DNA from 3 places in the Allobosea sp. GW821-FHT09G06 genome. Region 3 is predicted to be linked to each of the others. Evidence: riboswitches for the same ligand, from Rfam matches in the RefSeq annotation. Region 3 holds a riboswitch; each other region holds the start of a gene.

Region 1 (7,395 bases), on a different contig from region 3:
ATCTCGGTGCAGAGATTGGACGAGTGCACCACGCCGGCATGCTGCTGCGGCGAGCGCAGGTTGCAGGCGTCCTTGAAGGTGATCCAGGGATGGCCGGTCTCGAACAGCATGGTCAGCATGCGACGCCAGAGATCGAGCGCCTTGATCCGCTTGAAGACCTTGATGCCGCCGCTGGCCGCCTTCGCCTCATAGGCCTCGTAGGCCGCCTTGAACGGCTTGCCATAGAGATCGTGCAGGTTCGGCACCTCGTCGGGCGAGAACAGCGTCCAGTCGCCGCCGGCCTCGACGCGCTGCATGAACAGGTCGGGAATCCAATTCGCCGTGTTCATGTCATGGGTACGACGGCGGTCGTCGCCGGTGTTCTTGCGGAGATCGAGGAACTCCTCGATGTCGACATGCCAGGTTTCGAGATAGGCGCAGACCGCGCCCTTACGCTTGCCGCCCTGGTTGACGGCGATGGCCGTGTCGTTGGCGACCTTCAGGAAGGGCACCACGCCCTGGCTCTCGCCATTCGTTCCCTTGATATGCGCGCCGAGACCGCGCACCGGCGTCCAGTCATTGCCGAGGCCGCCCGAGTACTTGGCGAGCAGCGCGTTGTCCTTCACCGCCTTGAAGATGCCGTCGAGATCGTCGGCGACCGTGGTCAGGAAGCAGGACGAGAGCTGCGGGCGCAGCGTGCCGGAGTTGAACAGGGTCGGGGTCGAGGCCATGAAGTCGAAGGAGGAGAGCAGGTCGTAGAACGCGATCGCCCTGCCCTCGCGGTCGATCTCGCGGATGGCGAGGCCCATGGCGACGCGCATGAAGAAGGCCTGCGGCAGCTCGAAGCGGTTGCCCCGGACATGCAGGAAATAGCGGTCGTAAAGCGTCTGGAAGCCGAGATAGTCGAACTGGAGATCGCGCTCGGGCTTCAGCGCCGCCGCGATGCGGGCAATGTCGAAGCGGCCTAGCTCGGTGTCGATCAATTCATTCTCGATGCCGGTCTTGAGATAGGCGGTGAAGTAGTCGCCGTAGCCGGCGGCCATCTCTTCCTGCGTCGCCTGTTCGGCATGGCCATGGACGAAGCTCAGCGCCTCGCGCCGCAGCTTGTCGAGCAGGAGGCGGGCCGAGACCTTGGCGTAGTTCGGCTCGCTCTCGATCAGCGTCCGCGCAGCGAGGATCGGCGCCAGTGCCAATTCGTCGAGCGAAATGCCGTCATAGAGGTTGCGGCGGGTCTCCATCAGGATCGGCTCGGCCGCGACGCCGTCGAGCCCGGCACAAGCCTCGCGCACGACCTTGTCGAGGCGGGCGGCGTCGAGCGGAACGAGCGTGCCGTCAGTGAGCTTCATCTGCAGCGACGGCGCGGCTGCGGCCGGCGCGGACCCGGCCTGCGCCCTGGCCCGCTCCTGCGCCCGTTCGGCGCGATAGAGGACATAGGCACGGGCGACCTTGTGATGCTCGCCGCGCATCAGCGCGAGCTCGACCTGATCCTGCACGTCCTCGATATGGAAGGTGCGGCCGGTCGCGGCGCGGCGAGACAGGCCGGAGACGACCTGTTCGGTCAGGTCGGCGACGACATCATGGATGCGGCGGGACGCGGCGGCGCTCGCGCCCTCGACCGCCAGGAAAGCCTTGGTCAGGGCGACCGCGATCTTTGAGGGGTCGAAGGGCGTCACCGCGCCGTTGCGGCGGATGAGCTGGTAGCCGGGCTCCGCCGCTGCGGCGCGCGGCGATGCAGCAGGTTCGGCACCCAGCGGGGCCAGTGAAGGCCGTTCGGCTTCAAGAGAAAGAGACATCGGCATCAACCCCAAGATGTTGGGGGCAAAGGCCGAGCGGTCGCGTCGAGAAGGCGCGCGACGATACGATGCCGCGACCTGCCAAGCGCACCACCGGGACACCCCGCCCGAGGACGTAAACAAAGGTCGCGGCAGGTCTCCTGGCTCGCGGGTCACCGCTCTCGTCCGTCTTCCCAAGGCCTTGCAGCCTCAGTGACAACGCTGGACTAAGAACTTACCGCTGACAGTTGCGGGGGCAGCGCCGGTCTCTCACCGGCTTCCCTCTTAGCTCTCGATCTTGCGATTCGAGAGACCATCGACAACTACATCTAGCGTTACTCTCCGCTCCGATGTCAATCGGTCGTATGCTCTTCCTCAACCGCATGTGGAAAGCGAGGACATCTCGGCGGCAACGCCCGAGCGCATGCCCGACATGAAGACATAAATATGTCTTTATATCTCTTGTTGACGACCCGCGAATGGCGGCCCATGATGCGGCGTCGAGGTTCTTCGGTGCGGCTTGCCGTATCGGAGCTAAGAGGGAAGCCGGTGAGAGACCGGCGCTGCCCCCGCAACTGTCAGCGGCGAGCTTTCTGCCCACCCATGTCACTGAGGCCGCGAGGCCTTGGGAAGACGGGCAAGAGCGACGACCCGCGAGCCAGGAGACCTGCCCCGACAACATGAACGTCCTCGGGCGGGGTGTCCCGGTGGTGCGCTTGGCGGCCCCGCCCGGATTCTTGCGTCCGGACGGTCCTCGTCCCGCGTCCGCTTTGGCCTTTGCCCCCAACTAGTCGGGGTTAAGCCTATGTCTCAATCAGTACCTGTCGCTGCACTCGGCACGCCGCGCATCGGTCCGCGCCGCGAACTCAAGACCGCGCTCGAAAGCTTCTGGGCCGGAAAATCCGACGAAAGATCGCTCGTCGAGGCCGCTGCGGGCCTGCGCGCGGCCAATTGGGCGCGCCAGAAGGCGCAAGGGATCAGCGTGATCCCGTCGAACGACTTCTCCTTCTACGACCAGGTGCTCGACACCAGCGTCATGGTCGGTGCGATCCCGGACATCTATGGCTGGAAGGGTGGGCCGGTGCCGCTTGGCACCTATTTCGCCATGGCTCGCGGCTCGCAGGGCGAAGCCGAGCCGCATACGTCCTGCGGCCATGCCCATCACAACCACGATCATGCCCATGGCGTCCCGGCGCAGGAAATGACCAAGTGGTTCGACACCAACTACCACTACATGGTGCCGGAGTTCGCACCGGGGCAGAGCTTCGAGCTCGCCTCGCTGAAGCCGGTGGAGGAGTATCGCGAGGCAAAGGCGCTCGGCTACGAGACGCGTCCTGTCCTGCTCGGCCCGGTGACGTTCCTGAAGCTCGGCAAGTCCAAGGACACGTCCTTCGATCCGCTGTCGCTGCTGGGCGAATTGCTGCCGGTCTATGTCGATGTGCTGCGCCGTCTCTCGGCGAATGGCGCGGAATGGGTGCAGATCGACGAGCCCTGCCTCGTGCTCGATCTCGATGAGGCCGCCCGCACCGCGCTGCATCGGACCTATGCGACGATCGCGCACGCCCTGCCGCAGCTCAAGGTGATGCTCACCACCTATTTCGGAGCACTGGGCGACAATCTCGACACGGCGGTATCCCTGCCGGTCGCAGGCCTGCATCTCGATCTCGTCCGCGCGCCCGAGCAGCTCGATGCGGTTCTGGCTAAAGCGCCGCAAGGCCTGGTGCTCTCGCTCGGCGTGGTCGACGGCCGCAACATCTGGAAGACCGATCTGGAGGCGGTCCTCGCAAAGATCGAGCCGGTCGCGGCCAGGCGCGGCACCGACCATGTCCAGGTCGCACCGTCCTGCTCCATGCTGCACTGCCCGATCGATCTGGAACTCGAAACCAGTCTCGATCCGGAGGTGAAGAACTGGCTTGCCTTCGCCGTACAGAAGATGGGCGAACTCTCCACGCTCGGCCGCTCGCTTGGCGGCGGGCGCGGCACCGTCAAGGACAGGCTGGCCGCCTCGACCACGGCAGCGGCCGCACGCAGGGCCTCGCCGAAGGTCAACGACAAGGCCGTCGCAGCGCGCATGGCTGCGGTCACGGAGGCCTTCGCTCGCCGCAAGAGCGGTTTCGCGGACCGCGCCAAGCTCCAGCGCGCCCGCTTCAACCTGCCCGCCTTCCCGACAACCACGATCGGTTCCTTCCCGCAGACGCCGGAGGTCCGCAAGGCCCGCGCCGCCCATGACAAGGGTCAGCTCGGCCATGCCGAATACGAGCAGTTCCTGCGCGAGGAGACCGCTCGCGCCGTGCGCTGGCAGGAGGAGATCGGCCTCGACGTGCTCGTCCATGGCGAGTTCGAGCGCAACGACATGGTGCAGTATTTCGGCGAGCAGCTCGCCGGCTTCGCCTTCACGCGCGGCGGCTGGGTGCAGAGCTACGGCTCGCGCTGCGTGCGTCCGCCGATCCTGTTCGGCGACGTTTCGCGGCCGAAGCCGATGACGGTCGAGTGGTGGCGCTATGCCCAGTCGCTGACGCAGCGGCCGATGAAGGCGATGCTGACCGGCCCGGTCACGATCCTGAACTGGTCCTTCGTGCGCGACGACCTGCCGCGCAGCGAGGCGTCGAAGCAGATCGCGCTGGCGATCCGCGACGAGGTGCTCGACCTGGAGAAGGCCGGTGCGGCGATGATCCAGATCGACGAGGCGGCGTTGCGCGAGGGTCTGCCACTCCGCAAGAGCGACTGGAAGCACTACCTCGGCTGGGCGGTGGAGAGCTTCCGCATCTGCGCGTCGGGCGTCGCCGACGAAACGCAGGTCCATACCCATATGTGCTACTCGGAGTTCAACCAGATCATCGACGCCATCGCGGCGATGGATGCCGACGTGATCTCGATCGAGACCTCGCGCTCGAAGATGGAGCTGCTCGACGCCTTCGTCGGCTACAAGTACCCGAACGAGATCGGCCCGGGCGTCTACGACATCCACTCGCCGCGCGTGCCGGATGTCGCCGAGATGACCGAACTCCTGAAGCTCGCACGCCAGCGGCTGAAGGACGACCAGCTCTGGATCAATCCGGATTGCGGCCTGAAGACCCGGAAGTGGGAGGAGGTCCGCCCCGCACTCGTCAACATGGTCGAGGCGGCACGGGAAATCCGCGCGGCCGCGCACTGACGAATGAAGCACAGCAGGCGCGACGGTGACGCCGCGCCTGCGATCCAAACCCGGCGACCATGTCAGGCCTTCGCGTGAATGGCCTTCCAGATCGCCAATGGCGTCGCCGGCATGTCGATATGGCGCACGCCATGGGGCGAGAGGGCATCGACGATCGCGTTCATGACCGAGGGCAGCGAGCCGGCGCAGCCAGCTTCGCCGCAGCCCTTGGCGCCGACCGGGTTGGTGCGAGTCGGCACGCCTTCGCTGATGAAGGTGAAGAAGGGCACATCCGCGGCACGCGGCATCGCATAGTCCATATAGGAGCCGGTCAGGAGCTGGCCGTTCTCGTCATAGGAGGTCATCTCGCAGAGCGCCTGGCCGATGCCTTGCACGACGCCGCCATGGAGCTGCCCCTCGACGATCATCGGGTTCACCAGCACCCCGAAATCATTGACCATGACATAGCTCGCGATCTCGACATGGCCGGTATCGGGATCGATCTCGACCTCGGCGATGTGGCAGCCATTGGGATAGGCTGAAGGAGCGGCCTTGAAGACGTGATCGACATCGAGCGTCCGCGGCAGGTCATCCGGCAGCGACGCACCCGCCTGCAGCTTGCGGGCGAGTTCCATGATGCCGATCGAGCGGTCGGTTCCGGCGATAGCGAAGCGTCCGTCGGTGAACTCGATATCGGCGGCGGCGGCCTCGAGGAAATGGGCGCTGAGCAACTTGCCCTTCTCGATGACGCGCTCGCTCGCCTCGATGATCGCCGAGCCGCTCGCCATGATCGATTTCGAACCGCCGGTGCCACCGCCCGCGATCAGGCGATCGCTGTCGCCCTGCACGAGCTTGATCTTGTCGAAGGGCACGCCGAGCTGGCTGGTCAGGACCTGCGCGAAGGGCGTCCAGTGGCCCTGCCCGTAATCGAGCGTGCCGGTGACGATGGTGACCGTTCCGTCCGCCTCGAAATGGATGCCGCCCATCTCGTTGCTGGGCGGGGCGGTGACCTCGAGATAGCAGCCGATGCCGCGGCCGCGCAGCTTGCCGGCCTTGCGGCTGGCGCGCTCGCGCGCCCGGTAACCCTTCCAGTCGGCCGCCTCCAGCGCGCGGGCAAAGAGGGCCGGGAAATCGCCGCTGTCATAGACCGTCCCGATCGGGGTCTTCCACGGTAGCTGGGCTGGCGCGATCAGGTTGCGGCGGCGGATGACGGCCCGGTCGATCCCCATCTCGCGGGCGGCGGTGTCGATCAGCCGCTCCATGAAATAGTTGCCCTCGGGGCGACCGGCCCCGCGATAGGCCGCGATCGGGACGGTGTTGGTGACGGCGCAGCGCGTCTGCACCTCGACCAGCGGCGTGCGGTACATGCCGACGCTGTTCTTGCCGATGTTCAGCGTCGCCATCAGCGGGCCGGGCTGGGAGAGATAACCGCCCATATTGCCGAAGCCGGTGAAGCGCGTCGCGAGGAAGCGGCCACTTGCATCGAGGGCGAGCTCCGCCTCGAACACCATGTCGCGGCCATGATGGTCGGAGACGAAGCTCTCGGAGCGCTGGTCGGCCCATTTCACCGGCTTCTTCAGAAGGCGCGCGGCATGGAGCAGCACGACATATTCCGGAAACACGGCCGACTTCATGCCGAAGGAGCCGCCGACATGGCCGGTGATGAGGTGCATCTTCTCCTGCGGCACGCCCATCGCGGCCGCGAGATTGTTGCGCATGCCGAAGGCACCCTGGCTCGGCGCATGGAGCGTGTAGCGCTTCGTCTTGCGGTCATAGGTTCCGATCGCCGCGCGCGGCTCGATCGGGTTCACGATGATGCGGTTGTTGACGATCCGCACCTTCGCGACATGGGCCGCCCCGGCAAAAGCCGCCGCGACCTTGCCGGCATCCCCGAAATGATAGTCGAGGATGAGATTGCCGGGCACGTCCTCGAAGAGCTGGGGCGCATCGGGGGCGAGCGCCGCCTCAGCGGAGGTGACAGCGGGCAGGATGTCGATATCGAGCGACACCGCCTCGGCGGCATCGCGCGCCTGCTGCACTGTCCGGGCGACGACCATGGCGACGGGGTCACCGACGAAGCGCACCTTGTCCGCCGTCAGCGCGTGCCGGACCGGCTTCCTCATCGCGGTTCCATCGCGGTTCGGCAGGTCCACCACGCATTTCAGCGCGCCATAGCCCTGCCCTTCGAGGTCCCCGGCCGTGTAGATCGCGACGACGCCCTTCATCGCCTTCGCGTCGGCGGTATCGATGCCACGGATGATGCCATGCGCATGCGGGCTGCGAACGAAAGCGGCATAGAGCTGGCCGTCCAGCGACAGATCGTCGGTGTAGCGTCCCTCGCCGCGTACGAGGGTCGCGTCCTCCTTGCGGGGAAGCGACTGACCGATGCCGGCGCGTCCTGCGAGGCGATCTGGCTTGGAAACATGCATGTTCATCGCAAGGCACCACAGTCGAGTGAAGGCCGGAGCGGTGATCCCGAGCGGATCGGCAGGAAGCGCTTCGACCTTTCGC
Region 2 (7,395 bases), on a different contig from region 3:
CTTCGGCGCGGCTCGATGATCTCGTCAATCTGCCGGCCTCGCGACTGACGGCACTGCTGCTGGTCGTCTCGGCAGCGCTCGACGGATCGGCAGATGCCGGCAGCGCCTGGCGGGCCATACGGCGCGATGCCGGCAAGCACCGCTCGCCCAATGCCGGCTGGCCGGAAGCCGCCATGGCCGGAGCGCTGGGTCTCAGGCTCGCCGGGCCGCGCGTCTATGGCGAGACCCGCGTCGAGGATCACTGGATGGGCGATGGCCGTGCGGAGGCGAACGCGGCCGATATCCGGCGGGCTCTCACGCTCTACAAGCGCGCCTGCGGGCTGCTCTGGGCGCTGGCCGCGCTATTGGCCGCCGTGACGCTGCTCTAAAGTCTCAGTTCGGCACCGGCACGGCCCGCCGGGCAATCGCCTGCAGATCGGCACCCTGCGGCAGCGAGCCGAAATGGCCGGACCAGCCGCCGGCCAGTCGCGAGGCGACATAGGCGTCGGCGACCGCGTGCGGCGCGTGGCGGATCAGCAGCGAGGCCGAGAGGGCGAGCGCCATGCGTTCGACAAAGCGGCGCGCCAGATGCTCGTGACGGAGCACATCGACGAGATCGGTCTCCAGCCCGGCGAGGAAGGCGTCGTAGCGCGGATCGCTGCCGCGGGCAGCGCGCAATTCGTCGAGCAGGGCCGGCACGCAATCGGGATAGCGGCGGATCGAACGCAGCACGTCGAGGCAGACGACATTGCCCGTGCCCTCCCAGATGCCGTTGAGCGGCGCCTCGCGATAGAGCCGCGCCATCAGGTGGTCCTCGATGAAGCCGTTGCCGCCATGGCATTCGAGCGCCTCGACCACGACCGGCGTGGCGCGCTTGCAGTTCCAGTATTTCGCGATCGGCGCCCCGATGCGGCCGATCAGCTTCTCGGCTTCGCTCCCGCCCTCGCGGTCGAGCGCATGGACGAAGCGAAAGGCGAGCCAGGCGGAGGCCTCCGCTTCGAGAGCGAGGTCGGCGATGACATTCGTCATGATCGGCTGGTCGATCAGCGCCTTCTGGAAGGCGCGGCGATGGGCGGTGTGATGCGCGGCTTGCGCCACCGCGTGACGCATCAAACCGGCCGAGCCGACGGCGAAGTCGAGCCGCGTGTAGTGGTTCATCTCCAGCCCCGCGCGGATGCCGTGGCCGGGTTCGCCGATGAGATGGGCGATCACGCCGCGGAATTCGACCTCGGAGGAGGCGTTCGACTTGTTGCCGCACTTGTCCTTGAGCCGCTGGATCTGCAGGCGGTTGCGCGAGCCGTCCGGCAGCCAGCCCGGCACGACGAAGCAGGAGACGCCCTCCTCCGTGCGCGCCAGCGTCAGGAAGACGTCGGAATGCGGGACGGAGAAGAACCATTTATGGCCGGTGAGCGCATAGGTGCCGTCGGCATTGCGGGTCGCCACCGTCTGGGTTTGGCGCAGGTCCGAGCCGCCCTGCTTCTCGGTCATCGCCATGCCAACCGTGCCGCCGCGCTTCTGCGCCGCCGGCAGCGGGCGTCCATCATAGTCGGACGAGGTGATCAGCCGGCCGAACTCGGCCCAGCGCGCGGGATCGCGTTGAAGCACGGGAATCGCCGAATAGGTCATGCCGAGCGGGCAGCAGATGCCGTTCTCGCCCTGGTTCCAGAGATAGGAGACCGCCGCGCGCGCCACCTGCGCACCGTCGCGCGGCTTGGTCCAGCACAAGGAGTGGAACTCGTCGCGCATGGCGAGCCCCATCAATTCGTGCCAGGCGGGGTGGAATTCGATCTGGTCGACGCGCCGGCCCCAGCGGTCATGCGTGCGCAGTTCCGGCAGGCTGCGGTTGGCCTGCCGCGCGAGGTCTTGCACGCGTTGAGAGCCGACATGGCCGCCGACCACGCTCGCCTGCTCGCGGAACCAGCCGGCGCCGAAGGCATCGAGGATCGGCCCGAGCGCCGGATCGGCGGCGAAGGCGTCGTAATCCGCCAGCGCCGGCGCCTGATTCAGCACTTCATGGGTGTCGTAGCCGTAAGCGTCGAGCGTGGTCATGCGGCCTGTCCTTCACGGGAAATCAGCGCGGCGAGGGAGAGATCGGCGAGAGCCGCAGCGATCTCGCGGCCGCGCTCGGGCGTGATCGGACGGTCCGGCGAGAGCGGGCCGATCAAAGCTTCCATGAAGCCGCCGACGATCATCGCGGCGGCGGCATCGGGATCGACCGCACGGAAAGCCCCCTGCCGTTCGCCTTCGACGACGAGCGCGCGAAAAATGCCGGCGATCTCGCGGCGATAGTCGAGCCGCGTCGCGTCGACGGCCGGGTCGGCGGGCTCGGCGATCATCGACCAGGCGAGGCGGCGATTGGCGAAGGCGCGACGAGCGAAGGCCTCGACCGAGGCGGTCAGGCGCTCAGTGACGGGCGCATCGCTCGCCGCGATCTCGCGCAGCACGGCGAGTTCGCGCGACGACACGGCTGCGACGATCTCCGCCATCAGCTCGGCCTTGGAGGCGAAATAGGAATAGACACTGCCGGTCGAGACACCGCTGGCGGCGGCAACCGCGGCGATCGAGGTCTCGTGGAAGCCGACCTCCGAGACGATGCCGCGCGCGGCGGCGAGGATCGCCTCGCGCTTGCCAGCCTTGCGGGGTTGCCTCGACTGCGGACCGGCCATAGGTGATCTCAAAATTGAATTTGAATTCGGATTCAATTTGAAGAGATGGCTGGCCGCCGTCAAGAGCTGGAACGAGAATGACCGGGTTCGAGCCCAGCAAGCCCTGAGCGAGATCGCCTACAGACCGTTCAGGCGCGCCCCTGCGCCCCTCCCCCGCGGCGCCGCGAGCACTCAGGAAGGCGGCGCGTTGCCGGAATCCGCGGCCCGATCGCGGCCGGCCCAGCGCTCGACCGAATGATCGATGGCGAGCAGGACGAGCCCAAGCACCGTGGCCGATGCCACGATCGCATGATCGCCGAGGCCGGCGGCACAGCCAAGCGCGGCGGTGACCCATATCGCTGCGGCCGTGGTCAGCCCTGTCGGCGTCGAAGCCCCCCGGCGCAGGACAATGACGCCGGCGCCCAGGAAGCCGATCCCGGTCAGCAAGCCCTGAACGACGCGGCTGGCAGCGTCGGCCTCATGCGGCTCGCTGAAGATCGTCGCGGCGGCGGCCGTGCCCAATCCGACCAGCCCGAAGGTGCGAATCCCGGCGGCGCGCTGCTTGTTGGTCCGCTCCCAGCCCACGACGATGCCGGCCGCCATCCCGGCCAGCAGCCTGAGCAGCAGATCCAGCTCTCCCCACAGAAAACCACTCATGGCCCCACCCTCGCAAACGATGATCGAGGGCATGAACGCGCGAGGGCCGTTCGCGTTCGTTCTGCGGCAAAGGACCGGCAGCCGGCGAAGAAAGCTATTAGAACTCGATCCCCTGCTGAGCCTTCACACCCGCTGCGAAATGGTGCTTCACCAGCGTCATCTCGGTGACGAGGTCGGCCGCCTCGATCAATTCCGGCTTGGCATTGCGGCCGGTGACGACGACGTGCAGGTCCGGACGGCGGGCACGTAGAACCTCGACCACCTCGGCGAGCGGCAGATAGTCGTAGCGCAGGGCGATGTTGAGCTCGTCCAGCACCAGCAGGCGAATCTCCGGATCGGCCATCAGCTCCCTAGCTTTGGCAAAGGCGCGCTCGGCAGCGGCGATGTCGCGGGCCTTGTCCTGCGTCTCCCAGGTGAAGCCCTCGCCCATGCTGTGCCACGAGACCTGATCGCCGAAGGCTTCGAGCGCCTTGCGCTCGCCGGTCGACCAGGCGCCCTTGATGAACTGCACCACGCCGATGCGCCAGCCATGGCCGAGCGCCCGAAGGATCAGACCGAAGGCCGCCGTCGACTTGCCCTTGCCGGGGCCGGTATTGACGATCAGAAGCCCTTTCTCGACCGTCTTGGAGGCGACCTCGGCATCCTGCACCGCCTTGCGCTTCTCCATCTTCGCCTTGTGGCGGGCGGCGTCATCAGTATCCGTCATCATTTCACTCGCATCGGCAATCCGGCGACCATGAAGACCACGCTGGCCGCACGCGCCGCAAGCGCCTGATGGAGGCGCCCGGCCTCGTCGCGGAAGCGGCGGGCCAGCGCATTCTCCGGCACGATGCCGAGGCCGACCTCGTTGCCGACCATTACCAGCGGCGCCGAGACGCCCTCGCAGGCGGCGATCAGGGCTTCGCGAGCGGCGGCCGTGTCGTGCTCAGCGAGGATGAGATTGGTCAGCCAAAGCGTCAGGCAATCGACCAGGATCGGGCGCCCTGCCGGCTGGGCCGCGATCGCTTCGGCCAAGTCGAGCGGGGCATCGATCATCTGCCATCCCGCCGGGCGGCGCGCGCGATGCTCGGCGATGCGCTCCCGCATCTCGTCGTCATAGGCCTGAGCGGTGGCGATATAGGCCCAGGGCGCCGGTAGCGCCTCGATCAGCGCCTCGGCATGGCGGCTCTTGCCGGAGCGGGCGCCGCCGAGGACGAGGGTGAGCTGGGGCAACTCCATTCAAAAATCCTCTGCCGTCATGCGCGGGCTTGACCCTAGCACCTCCACCCCAAGGAGGCACCGGAGCCCCTTCCTGCAAGAGATTCCCGGGTCAAGCCCGAGAATGACGCCCTTGCGACGCGCATTGCATTGCACAGCAACACGGCGATGGCTAATGATGATCGGTGACGGTGCCTCCGCGAGGAGGTGAAAAGGGAACGCGGTGCGAGACCGCGGCTGCCCCCGCAACTGTAAGCGGATGTCCTTCGCCATCGGCCACTGGAGCGCCAGCTCCGGGAAGGCGGCAAGGGGCGCGAAGTCCGCGAGCCAGGAGACCTGCCGTCGACCCGCAGAGATCCAACCGGCTGCCGGCGGGGCGGCCACGGAGAACGCTTATGAACACCGCCTCGGTTTCCACACCCACGCTCAGCGTTTCGGAACGCGTCAAGGCGGTCGCCGCCGCGCTCGTGATCGGCGTCGCGCTGATCTACACGACCGGTTTCGCGGCCTCGTCGAACGTGCACAACGCCGCGCACGACACCCGTCACGGCCTCGCCTTTCCCTGCCACTGAGGGAAAGTCATCATGGTCACGCGTGTTCTCACGGTCAGCATCCTGGCCGGGCTTCTGGCCGGCTTGATCGTCGCCGCCCTCCAGCATGTCACCACCACCCCGCTCATCCTCAAGGCCGAGACCTATGAGTCGGCGCTCGCGCTGAAAGCGCCGACGCTGGCCGCCTTCGACGGGGAAGCAAAAATCATCCTCGCGCATGGCCCGGCCGGCGACGCCCCTGGCCACGACCATGCCGAATGGAAGCCGCAGGACGGCCTCCAGCGCACGCTCTTCACCAGCGCAGTGACGATCGCGACCGCGATCGGCTTCGCGGCGCTGCTGCTGGCGGGCATGATCGCGGCCGGCGACAGGATCGATCAGCGCAGCGCGCTCGTCTGGGGCGCTTGCGGCTTCCTCGCGCTCGGGCTTGCGCCTGCGATGGGGCTCGCGCCGGAACTGCCGGGGGCAGCCTCCGCCGCACTGGAGCAGCGCCAGCTCTGGTGGCTCTGGACGGCGATCGCCACCGCGATCGGGCTCTTCCTGTTCCTGCGCTTCGAGCAGCCCTGGCTCAAGCTCGTGGCGATCGTGCTGATCCTGCTCCCGCATGTCGTCGGCGCCCCGCACCCGGCCGCGCCGGAGAGCAAGGTGCCTGCCGAGGTCGCCGCCCATTTCGCGTCGCTCTCGCTCGGCATCCAGGCCGCGCTCTGGCTCGTCACCGCCTTCATGGTCGGCGTGCTCTGGCCCCGGGCGAGCCGCCGGGCCGTCGAAGCCTGAAAGCAAGCCAATGCCCGAGGGCGACCTCACCATCCATGTCTGCACGGCCTGCCGCCGTGCCCGCGCTGATCTCCCGGAAGGCTATGACCAGCCGGGACTGGCGCTGGCCGAGCGGCTCACCGCGCAGCTCGCAGCCAAGGACAGCACGATCCCCGTGCTGCCCGTCGAATGCCTCGCCGTCTGCAAGCGGCCCTGCACCATCGCGCTCAGCGCCGATGGCAAATGGACCTATCTGATCGGCGATCTCGACACCGATACCCATCTCGACGAGATCGTCGGCGCGGCGGAGGCCTATGCCGCCAGCGCCAACGGCATCGTTCCCTGGAAAGAGCGGCCGCAGTCCTTCCGCAAGGGCGTGGTCGCGCGCGTGCCGCCTTTGCCGGCGCGCCAGCAAGGATGACATCATGAACGCTCCGCAGACCGCCTCTCTCGGCAAGGTGCCTTGCACCATCATCACCGGCTTCCTCGGCGCCGGTAAGACGACGCTGGTGCGCCATCTCCTCGAGAATGCGCAGGGCAAGAAGCTCGCGGTGCTCGTCAACGAATTCGGCGATCTCGGCTTCGACGGCGAATTCCTGAAGGGCTGCGGCATCGCCGGCTGCAGCGACGAAGACGTCGTCGAATTGCCGAACGGCTGCATCTGCTGCACCGTTGCCGACGATTTCGTGCCGGCGCTGGAGAAGCTGCTGAACCGGCCGAACCCGCCCGAGCACATCCTGATCGAGACCTCCGGCCTCGCCCTGCCGAAGCCGCTCGTCACCGCCTTCAACTGGCCGGCGATCCGTTCGCGCGTCACGGTCGATGGTGTCATCGCCGTGGTCGACGGCCCGGCCGTGGCCGAGGGCCAGTTCGCCGATGATCCCGAGGCGCTCGCGGCGCAGAAGGCGGCCGACGCCTCCGTCGATCACGACAACCCGCTCGAAGAGGTGTTCGAGGACCAGATCCTCTGCGCCGACCTGATCCTGCTCAACAAGAGCGACCTCGTCGACGAGGCCGGCCGTGCGCGGGTCAAGGCCGAGATCGCCGAGCACCTGCCCAAGGCGATCAAAATCGTCGAGACGTCCCATGGCAAGGTCGAGCCGGCGCTGATCGTCGGCCTCGGCGCGGCTGCCGAGAGCGACCTCGCCGCCCGCCCCTCGCATCATGGCGAGGGCGAGCATGATCACGATCACGACGATTTCGACTCTGTCGCGGTGCCGCTGCCGGCAGGTCTCTCCCCCGAGGAGCTCACGGTGCGCGTCGCCAAGGCGGCCGAGGCCGAGGGCGTGCTGCGCCTGAAGGGCTTTACCGCCGTGCCGGGCAAGCCGATGCGACTCGTGGTTCAGGGCGTCGGCCGCCGCGTCGGGCATCATTTCGACCGGGCCTGGGGCGCCGACGAGGCCCGCGACGGACGCCTCACCGTGATCGGCCTCAAGGGCTTCGACCTCAAGGCCGTGGAAGCCGCGCTCGCGGGGGCGTAAACTGGCGCGATGCACCTTCTCCCGACCAGCGAGATCAGGCTCGACGACGGCGAGGACGCCGTCGATCTCGCCCTGCCACCGGGAGATGTGCTCGTCCTGTCCTTCACCGACAGCGACCTTTCGGCGCTGGCG
Region 3 (7,395 bases):
CGATTTCGACGCGGCTGAGCGTGGGCTCGACGAACTCGGCCGCAGCCATCTCCTGCGGCATGACGGCCTGCCGCCGCTGGTCTTCGACCCCGCAACGGACATCGTCTTCGACTACGGGCCGCCCCTGCCCGGCCATGCCAATGGGCTCGTCTTCAGCGCCCGCGATTCCGCCGGTACGGAAATTCTGTCCGAGACCTATTACTCGATCGGCGGCGGCTTCGTGGTGACGGCACAGGAGCGCGAGGCGCCGGCCGCCGCTACGGAAGCCGCATCCTGGCCCTACCCGTTCGCCAATGCGGCGGCGATGCTGCGCATGGCCCGGGAAAGCGGCCTCTCCATCGCGGAGATGAAGCGCGCCAACGAAATCCATCGCCTGTCGCAGGAAGAGGTCGATAGCGGCCTCGCCCGGCTTTGGTCGGTGATGAACGACTGCATCGAGCGCGGCATGAGCCAGGAAGGTGAATTGCCTGGCGGCCTGCGCGTGCGGCGCCGGGCGGCGCGCATCCACCAGCAACTGGCAGCCGAAAAGCTCGCCAACCGCGCCCAGCCGCATGCCTCGACGGATTGGCTCAGTGTCTACGCCATGGCTGTGAACGAGGAGAACGCGGCCGGCGGCCGGGTCGTGACCTCTCCGACCAACGGAGCGGCCGGCGTCGTGCCGGCCGTGCTGCGCTATTATCTCGACCATTGCGTCGGCGCGGAGCCGGAGAGGGTCGCCGACTTCCTGCTGACGGCGGCGGCGATCGGCGGGCTGATCAAGCACAATGCCTCGATTTCCGGGGCCGAGGCCGGCTGCCAGGGCGAGGTCGGCTCCGCCGCCGCCATGGCCGCGGCCGGGCTCTGCGCGGTGCTCGGCGGCTCGCCCGCCCAGATCGAGAACGCGGCCGAGATCGCGCTGGAGCACCATCTCGGCATGACATGCGACCCTGCGGCCGGTCTCGTCCAGGTGCCTTGCATCGAGCGCAACGGCATCGGCGCGATCAAGGCGGTAGCGGCCGCGTCGCTGGCGCTGCGCGGCGACGGCTCGCATTTCATGCCGCTGGACAACTGCATCGAGGCGATGCGCCAGACCGGCGAGGCCATGAACGAGCGTTTCAAGGAAACCAGCCTCGGCGGGCTCGCGGTCAACCTGCCGGAATGCTGAGCCCTCCCCCGTCAATTTTGCATGATGGCTCGGGCGAGTGCCGGGTAGTGTGGCCACACAGCCCGCAAGGATCGGATCGATGATCGTGGATGATTTCCGCTCGGATACGGTGACGCGCCCCGGCGACGGGATGCGCGCCGCCATGGCGGCGGCGGAGGTCGGCGACGCCGTCTATGACGATTGCCAGACGACCAAGCGGCTGGAAGCCATGACCGCCGAGCGGCTCGGCAAGGAAGCGGCGCTCTTCTTCCCCACCGGCACGCAAGCCAATCTCGCCGGGCTGATGGCCCATTGCGAGCGCGGCGAGGAATATATCGTCGGCCAGATGGCCCATACCTATCGGCTGGAAGGCGGCGGCGCGGCCGTGCTCGGCTCGATCCAGCCGCAGCCCCTGCCCAACGAGCCGGACGGCACGATCGCACTCGATGCCATCGCCAACGCGATCAAGCCGAACGATTTCCATTTCGCGATGACGCGGCTGCTGGCGCTGGAGAACACCTTCAACGGCCTTGTCCTACCGGACGCCTATCTGGAAGCCGCGACCGGGCTTGCCCGTTCGCGTGGGCTCGCCACCCATCTCGACGGCGCCCGCCTGATGAACGCGGCAGCGGCGAGCAATCGCGATGCAGCTTGGATCGCCGGGCAGTTCGACACGGTGTCGCTCTGCCTGTCCAAGGGACTGGGTGCGCCGATCGGCTCGATATTGGTCGGCCCCAAGGATTTCATCGCGAAGGCCCGCCGCATCCGCAAGATGCTGGGCGGCGGCATGCGCCAGACCGGCGTGATCGCGGCAGCAGCGATCTATGCGCTGGAGCATAACGTCAACCGACTCAGCGAGGATCATCGGCGCGCTGCGGCGCTCGCCGAGGTGCTCGGACGTTTTCCGGAGCTCGGCGCCGGGCCAGCCCGCACGAACATGGTGTTCATGTCGCCCAAGGCGTTCGACACTGCGGCTTTCGCCACCTTCCTGCGCGAGCGCGGCATCGCCGTCAGCGGGCGTTACGGCACTTTGCGCTGGGTCACCCATCTCGATGTGAACGACGCCTCCGTCGCGCGCGTCGCCGAAGCCTGCGAACGCTTCTTCGACAAGCGGCAGGCGGCCGCGGAGTAGAGGCCCGGCCTCAATCGCTTCCGGGTGCAGCCTTCCGCGGTTCGGCCTCGATCAGGTATTCGATGTGTCGGCGGCCTGAGTCTCCCAAGCGGATCGAGACCGCGACACCGAAGATGCGCTGGATCGCCTCGGCCGTCAGGACCTCCTCCGGCGCGCCGGCCGCCTGAAGCCGCCCATCATGCAGCAGCGCGATCTCGTCGCAGAACATGGCGGCGAGGTTGAGATCGTGCAGCGCCATAATGCAGGTGATGCCGAGGCGGCGGACCAGGCTCAGGATCGAGAGCTGATGCTGGATATCGAGATGATTGGTCGGCTCGTCCAGGATCAGCTCGCTCGGCTCCTGCGCGAGCGCGCGGGCGATATGGACGCGCTGGCGCTCTCCGCCTGAGAGCGTATGCCAGAACTGGTCATGGCGCTCGGTGAGCCCGACCCGCGCCAGCGCCTCGTTGACGGCGGCTTCGTCGGCGTCGTTCCAGGAGGCCAACGCGGCACGATGCGGCGTGCGGCCGAGCCGAACGACATCGCAGACGGAGAGCTGGATTTCGGTCGTCGCCTGCTGCTCGACGAAGGCGAGACGGCGGGCGAGCTCGCGGCGCGGCACGGCGGCGATGTCGTTTCCGTCGAGGGTGACGACGCCGCTCGCGACATTGCGTAGGCGGCAGAGCAACCGGAGCAGGCTCGACTTGCCGGAGCCGTTGGGACCGATCAGGCCGAGCACGCGGCCGGGCGCAGCCTCCAGCGTCACGCCGTCGACGATCATCCGGCCGCCGGCACCCCAGCGGACCTCGCGGGTGGCGAGCGTCATGCCGGCCTCCGGGCACGGTAAAGGATGAGCGCGAAGACCGGGGCGCCGAACAGGGCGGTGACCACGCCGATCGGCAGGATCTGCTGCGGGATCAGGATGCGGGAGAGGATGTCGGCGAGGATCATGAAGATCGCGCCGATGACGAGGCAGGCCGGCAGCAGGCGGGCATGGCCGGAGCCGACGAGGAAGCGCGCGGCATGAGGGATGATCAATCCGACGAAGCCGACGGTGCCGACGATCGAGACCATCACCGCCGTCATCACCGCCGTGGTCGCGAAGAGCACGACCTTCACCCGCGTCACCGCGACGCCGAGCGAGGCGGCTGCATCGACGCCGAAGGCGAACGCGTCCAGCACCTTGGCGTGGAGCATGCAGATGCCGAAGCCGATGAAGGCAACCGGCGCCGCCATCCAGAGATCGGGCCAGCGCACGCCGCCGAAATTGCCGAGCAGCCAGAACATCACGCCGCGCGCCTGCTCGGCGCTCGCGAGCGTCGTCACGATCGTCGCGGTGGCCGCATTGAAGAGCTGCGAGGTGGCGACACCGGCGAGGATGACGCGGTCGCTCGCGCCGCCCGCCCCTGCCGCCAGCAAGGCGACGACGACGAGCGCGGCGCAGGAGCCGATGAAGGCGCCGGCCGATACCGAGAGCACCGCGCCGCCGATGCTGATGCCGAGGATCAGTACCGCGACGGCGCCGGTCGAGGCGCCCGCCGAGATGCCGAGGATATAGGGCTCGGCCAAGGGATTGCGCAGCAGCGCCTGCAGGATCGCGCCGGACAGAGCGAGCGCGCCGCCGCAGAGCCCCGCCATCAGCGCGCGGCTCAGGCGATAATCGAAGATGACGCCCTGCTGGATCGCGCTGACCGGGAAGTCGAGATCGAACAGCCCGTTTCCGAGCGCCTTCAGGGCCGTGTCCAGCGGGATGCGCATCTCGCCGATCGTCACCGCCAGCGCGACCGATAAGGTCAGCGCCAGCAGCGAGGCCAGTGCGATGCCGATCCGCGCCGGCCAGTTCGGCCCATGGGCGGCGTGGCTCAACGCGAGAGACCGAAGCCGGCGATTGCCTTGGCGAGGGTCTCGATGCCGTCGACCGTGTCGAGCCCGGCGCGGGTCGCGCCGACATCCAGGATGACGACGCGGTTGTTCCTGACGGCATCGAGCTTGCTGGCGACCGGGTCGGTCTTGAGGAATTCCAGCTTCTTCTCGATATCATCGGCCGGGAAGCGGCGGCGGTCCATCTTCACGGTGACAATCACGGCCGGGTTGGCGGCGGCGATGCTCTCCCAGCCGACCAGCGGCCATTCCTCGTTGGTCGCGATGATGTTGCGGGCACCGAGCTTGGACAGGATATAGGCGGGCACGCCGTTCTTGCCGGCCATGAAGCCGTCGCCCTTGATGTCCTTGCTGGAGAACCAGACGACGACCGGCACGTCCTGCGCCTTGAGCTTGGCGACCTGCTCGACCGCCTTGTCCTCGCGGGCCTTGAGCTCGGCGACGAGCGTCTCGGCCCGGTCGGCGACGTCGAAGACCGCGCCGAATTCGCGGATGTTGCGATAGACCAACTCCATCGTGAACATCTGGGTGCGCACGCCGTCGCCGGCACCGGAATTGTCCTTGCCGACGCAATCGGTCGGCGAGACGTAAGCCGGCACCTTCACCTTGGCGAACTGGTCGCGCTTGCCGACGATGCCGTTGGGCCCGACATGCCATTCGAACATCGCGGTGACGAGATCGGGCTCCTGCGCCAGCACCGCCTCGAAGCTCGGGTCGTTATCGGCGAGGCGCTTCACCTTGGCGTTGACCGCCTCATAGGGCTTGGCCACCGGCGAGAACCAGACCGCGGTGCCGACGACGCGATCGCCGAGGCCGAGCGCATAGAGGATTTCCGTCTGGGTCTGGCCGATCGCGACGACGCGCTTGGGCGCGGCGTTGAAGGTGATCGTCTCGCGGCAATTTTCCAGCGTCAGCGGGTATTTGGTCGGCGCCGCGCTGGCCGCGCCGGCGGCGAGAGCGCCGAACAGCGCGGCGGCCGAGAGGCGAAGCAAGGTATTGAACGGGCGCGCAGCCGGCATCGAGGCCATCCGAAATGTAATAATGTTGCATTTCTGATAGAGTGCGCGGCACGCGGCCGTCAAGCCGCCCCGAGCGGCCTGTGCATTTGTCTTCGTGAACATGGACTTCATCGCTCCCCGAGATGACGGCCGGGGCAGCTTTGGGCATGTGGGACGGGAAGGCGGCACAAGGCCGCCATCGACACACACAGCTCCGGAACACCCCGTCCGAAAGACGTCTTCGACGACCGGGGCAGGTCTCCTGGCTCGCGGGTCGATGCCGCTTCCGCCCGGCCTTCCCGGCGCATCAGGCGCCAGTGGACGATGGACGGAAAGCTCGCCGCTTACAGTTGCGGGGGCAGCCTCGGCTTTTGCGCGTAAGCGCGCAGCACCGAATTCCCTCTTAGCTCCGGAAGCAACCCGGAGAACCTCGATCGGCGCACACCCTATAAGGGCTTGGCGCTGCGTCAAGCGAACAGCTCTTCAGAGGCTGGGCGTGCTGTAGAGCCGCTTGCCGCCTACCGAGATCTCGACCTCCTGCAGATAGCCGCGTAGCGCCGTGGTCGCGACCTTGATGCCGAGGCCGGGCGCGTCGGGCGCCGCGACCTGCCCGTTCGCGTCACGCTCCAGATGATTGGCCGAGATCGCCGTGGCGAGCGGCTTCGGCATCGCCGGGTATTCGCAGATTTCGTGCTCGGCCAAGCCCGCATAGGGCTGGAGCGAGGCCGACAACGCCAGATGCGAGGTGAAGGTGTGGTTGACGAAGGTCACGCCCTTCGCGACCGCATAATCCGCGACCGCCTTGGACGGGCCGATGCCGCCGATGCGGCCACAATCGATCTGGACATAGCCGATGCCGCCATAATCGATGAGCTGCCGGGCCATCGACTCGTTATGGGCGCCCTCCCCGCCGGCCAAACGGACCTTGGGGCTGCGCCTGGCCAGGCTGCCATAGGCTTCGAGCGCGCTGGCGTGGAAGGGCTCCTCGAACCAGAGCACTTTCGCCTTCTCCATCGCAGGCAGACGGGCAGCAGCGCGCTCGACATCCTCGATGAAGATCTGGCCGGTATCGATCAGCAGGATGCCGTCCTGCCCCAAACCCTCGCGAGCGGCGACGAAATGCTCGGCATCGGCCTCGACGCTGCCCCGCCCGATCGGCCCCCAGCCGAACTTGGCGGCGCGGAAGCTGCGGCTGCGGGCATCGCGGGCGCGTTCGAGGGTTTCCTGCGCCGTGTCGCCGAAGAGGACCGAGGCATAGGGCGTCTTGGGATGGCTTTTCGCGTAGCCGAGCAGGCGCCAGACCGGCTCGGACCGCATCTTCCCGAGGATATCCCACAGCGCCATCTCGACGCCCGAGAAGGTATGCGGCGCCTGCAGCAGGTCCATCGAGTTATAGGCGACGGCGGCGGCGATGCGGGCGATGTCCTCCGGGCTTTCCAAGGTCTGGCCAAGCACGGAATCGGCGACCGGCCGGCAGACGCCATGCGACATCGGGCAGATGAAGGCGGCGATGGAGGGCAGCGGCGCCGCCTCGCATTCGCCCCAGCCGACATGGCCGCCAGCCGCGACCCTGACCAGCAGCGCATCCTGGCTGCCATCGGCCTCGTCGGTGACGACGGGCATGGCGAGATAGAAGAAATCGACGGCCTCGATCCTGGGCACGGGTCTTCTCCTCACAGTTCGTAGATCGTGGCGCGGGGCGCGAAGGTGACGCCCTCGTCGAGCGGGTAGATGGGCCGGGCGCAGATGGTGTGGCCGAGGCTTTTCAGGTTGGCGGAGGTCGCGCCGGGCGCATCGATGTTGAAGTTTCGCGCGCACCACTGGTCGAACATATGGAATTCGGTGTGGGGCGACTTCACGACGATCAAGTCGAAATCGGTCGGGCCTATGCCGTTGGCGTAGTACATCGCGCGGTCGAACAGGCTGACCGAGCGGCTCATCACCACGACGGTGACATTGTCCCAGGTCAGAACCGCGGTCGGCCCGGCGCTCAACGGCGCCTTCATCGTCTCCAGCGCCGCTTCGCCGTCCGAGAGCAGCTTGACCTTGGCCTTGACCTGCATCGGCGAGAAGCGGGCGGGATCGATCGAGCCGCCGAGCGTGATCTCGATCGTCGCGCCGATACCGGCCTTGTGCGCGGCTGCGGCGGCCGGCGCGTCGACGATCTGCGCCAGCACGCGCTTGCCGTAGCGCGCCTTGCGCAAGGCAGCGAGGATCAGGTTGCTGTCACCGGAGGCGCCCGACGAGGTCGCGTCGGCAGCGTCCGTGAAAATCACCGGGCC

The links. Region 3 has a riboswitch for cobalamin ahead of AC07NY_RS16425 (ABC transporter substrate-binding protein). Riboswitches for the same ligand answer to the same signal wherever they lie in the genome.
Region 1: it holds a riboswitch for cobalamin, as region 3 does, so the genes downstream of both, AC07NY_RS12060 (ribonucleoside-diphosphate reductase subunit alpha) here and AC07NY_RS16425 (ABC transporter substrate-binding protein) in region 3, are expected to answer to the same signal.
Region 2: it holds a riboswitch for cobalamin, as region 3 does, so the genes downstream of both, AC07NY_RS10965 (CbtB domain-containing protein) here and AC07NY_RS16425 (ABC transporter substrate-binding protein) in region 3, are expected to answer to the same signal.

The regions. Positions count from the first base shown of each region.
Region 1 is NZ_JBWKOI010000002.1:406,672-414,066, reverse strand. Features, by position in the region: gene AC07NY_RS12060 (ribonucleoside-diphosphate reductase subunit alpha) at 1-1,772, opposite strand, end outside; cobalamin riboswitch at 1,886-2,085, opposite strand; cobalamin riboswitch at 2,238-2,440, shown strand; gene metE (5-methyltetrahydropteroyltriglutamate--homocysteine S-methyltransferase) at 2,557-4,905, shown strand; gene AC07NY_RS12050 (xanthine dehydrogenase family protein molybdopterin-binding subunit) at 4,968-7,319, opposite strand.
Region 2 is NZ_JBWKOI010000002.1:155,809-163,203, reverse strand. Features, by position in the region: gene cbiB (adenosylcobinamide-phosphate synthase CbiB) at 1-368, shown strand, start outside; gene AC07NY_RS10990 (acyl-CoA dehydrogenase family protein) at 373-2,028, opposite strand; gene AC07NY_RS10985 (TetR/AcrR family transcriptional regulator) at 2,025-2,645, opposite strand; gene AC07NY_RS10980 (MgtC/SapB family protein) at 2,817-3,281, opposite strand; gene cobO (cob(I)yrinic acid a,c-diamide adenosyltransferase) at 3,379-3,987, opposite strand; gene cobU (bifunctional adenosylcobinamide kinase/adenosylcobinamide-phosphate guanylyltransferase) at 3,987-4,499, opposite strand; cobalamin riboswitch at 4,651-4,836, shown strand; gene AC07NY_RS10965 (CbtB domain-containing protein) at 4,874-5,050, shown strand; gene AC07NY_RS10960 (CbtA family protein) at 5,063-5,803, shown strand; gene AC07NY_RS10955 (DUF1636 family protein) at 5,814-6,203, shown strand; gene cobW (cobalamin biosynthesis protein CobW) at 6,208-7,263, shown strand; gene cobN (cobaltochelatase subunit CobN) at 7,273-7,395, shown strand, end outside.
Region 3 is NZ_JBWKOI010000003.1:41,543-48,937, reverse strand. Features, by position in the region: gene AC07NY_RS16445 (L-serine ammonia-lyase) at 1-1,144, shown strand, start outside; gene ltaE (low-specificity L-threonine aldolase) at 1,224-2,255, shown strand; gene AC07NY_RS16435 (ABC transporter ATP-binding protein) at 2,266-3,060, opposite strand; gene AC07NY_RS16430 (FecCD family ABC transporter permease) at 3,057-4,100, opposite strand; gene AC07NY_RS16425 (ABC transporter substrate-binding protein) at 4,097-5,134, opposite strand; cobalamin riboswitch at 5,349-5,561, opposite strand; gene AC07NY_RS16420 (mandelate racemase/muconate lactonizing enzyme family protein) at 5,597-6,775, opposite strand; gene AC07NY_RS16415 (M81 family metallopeptidase) at 6,787-7,395, opposite strand, start outside.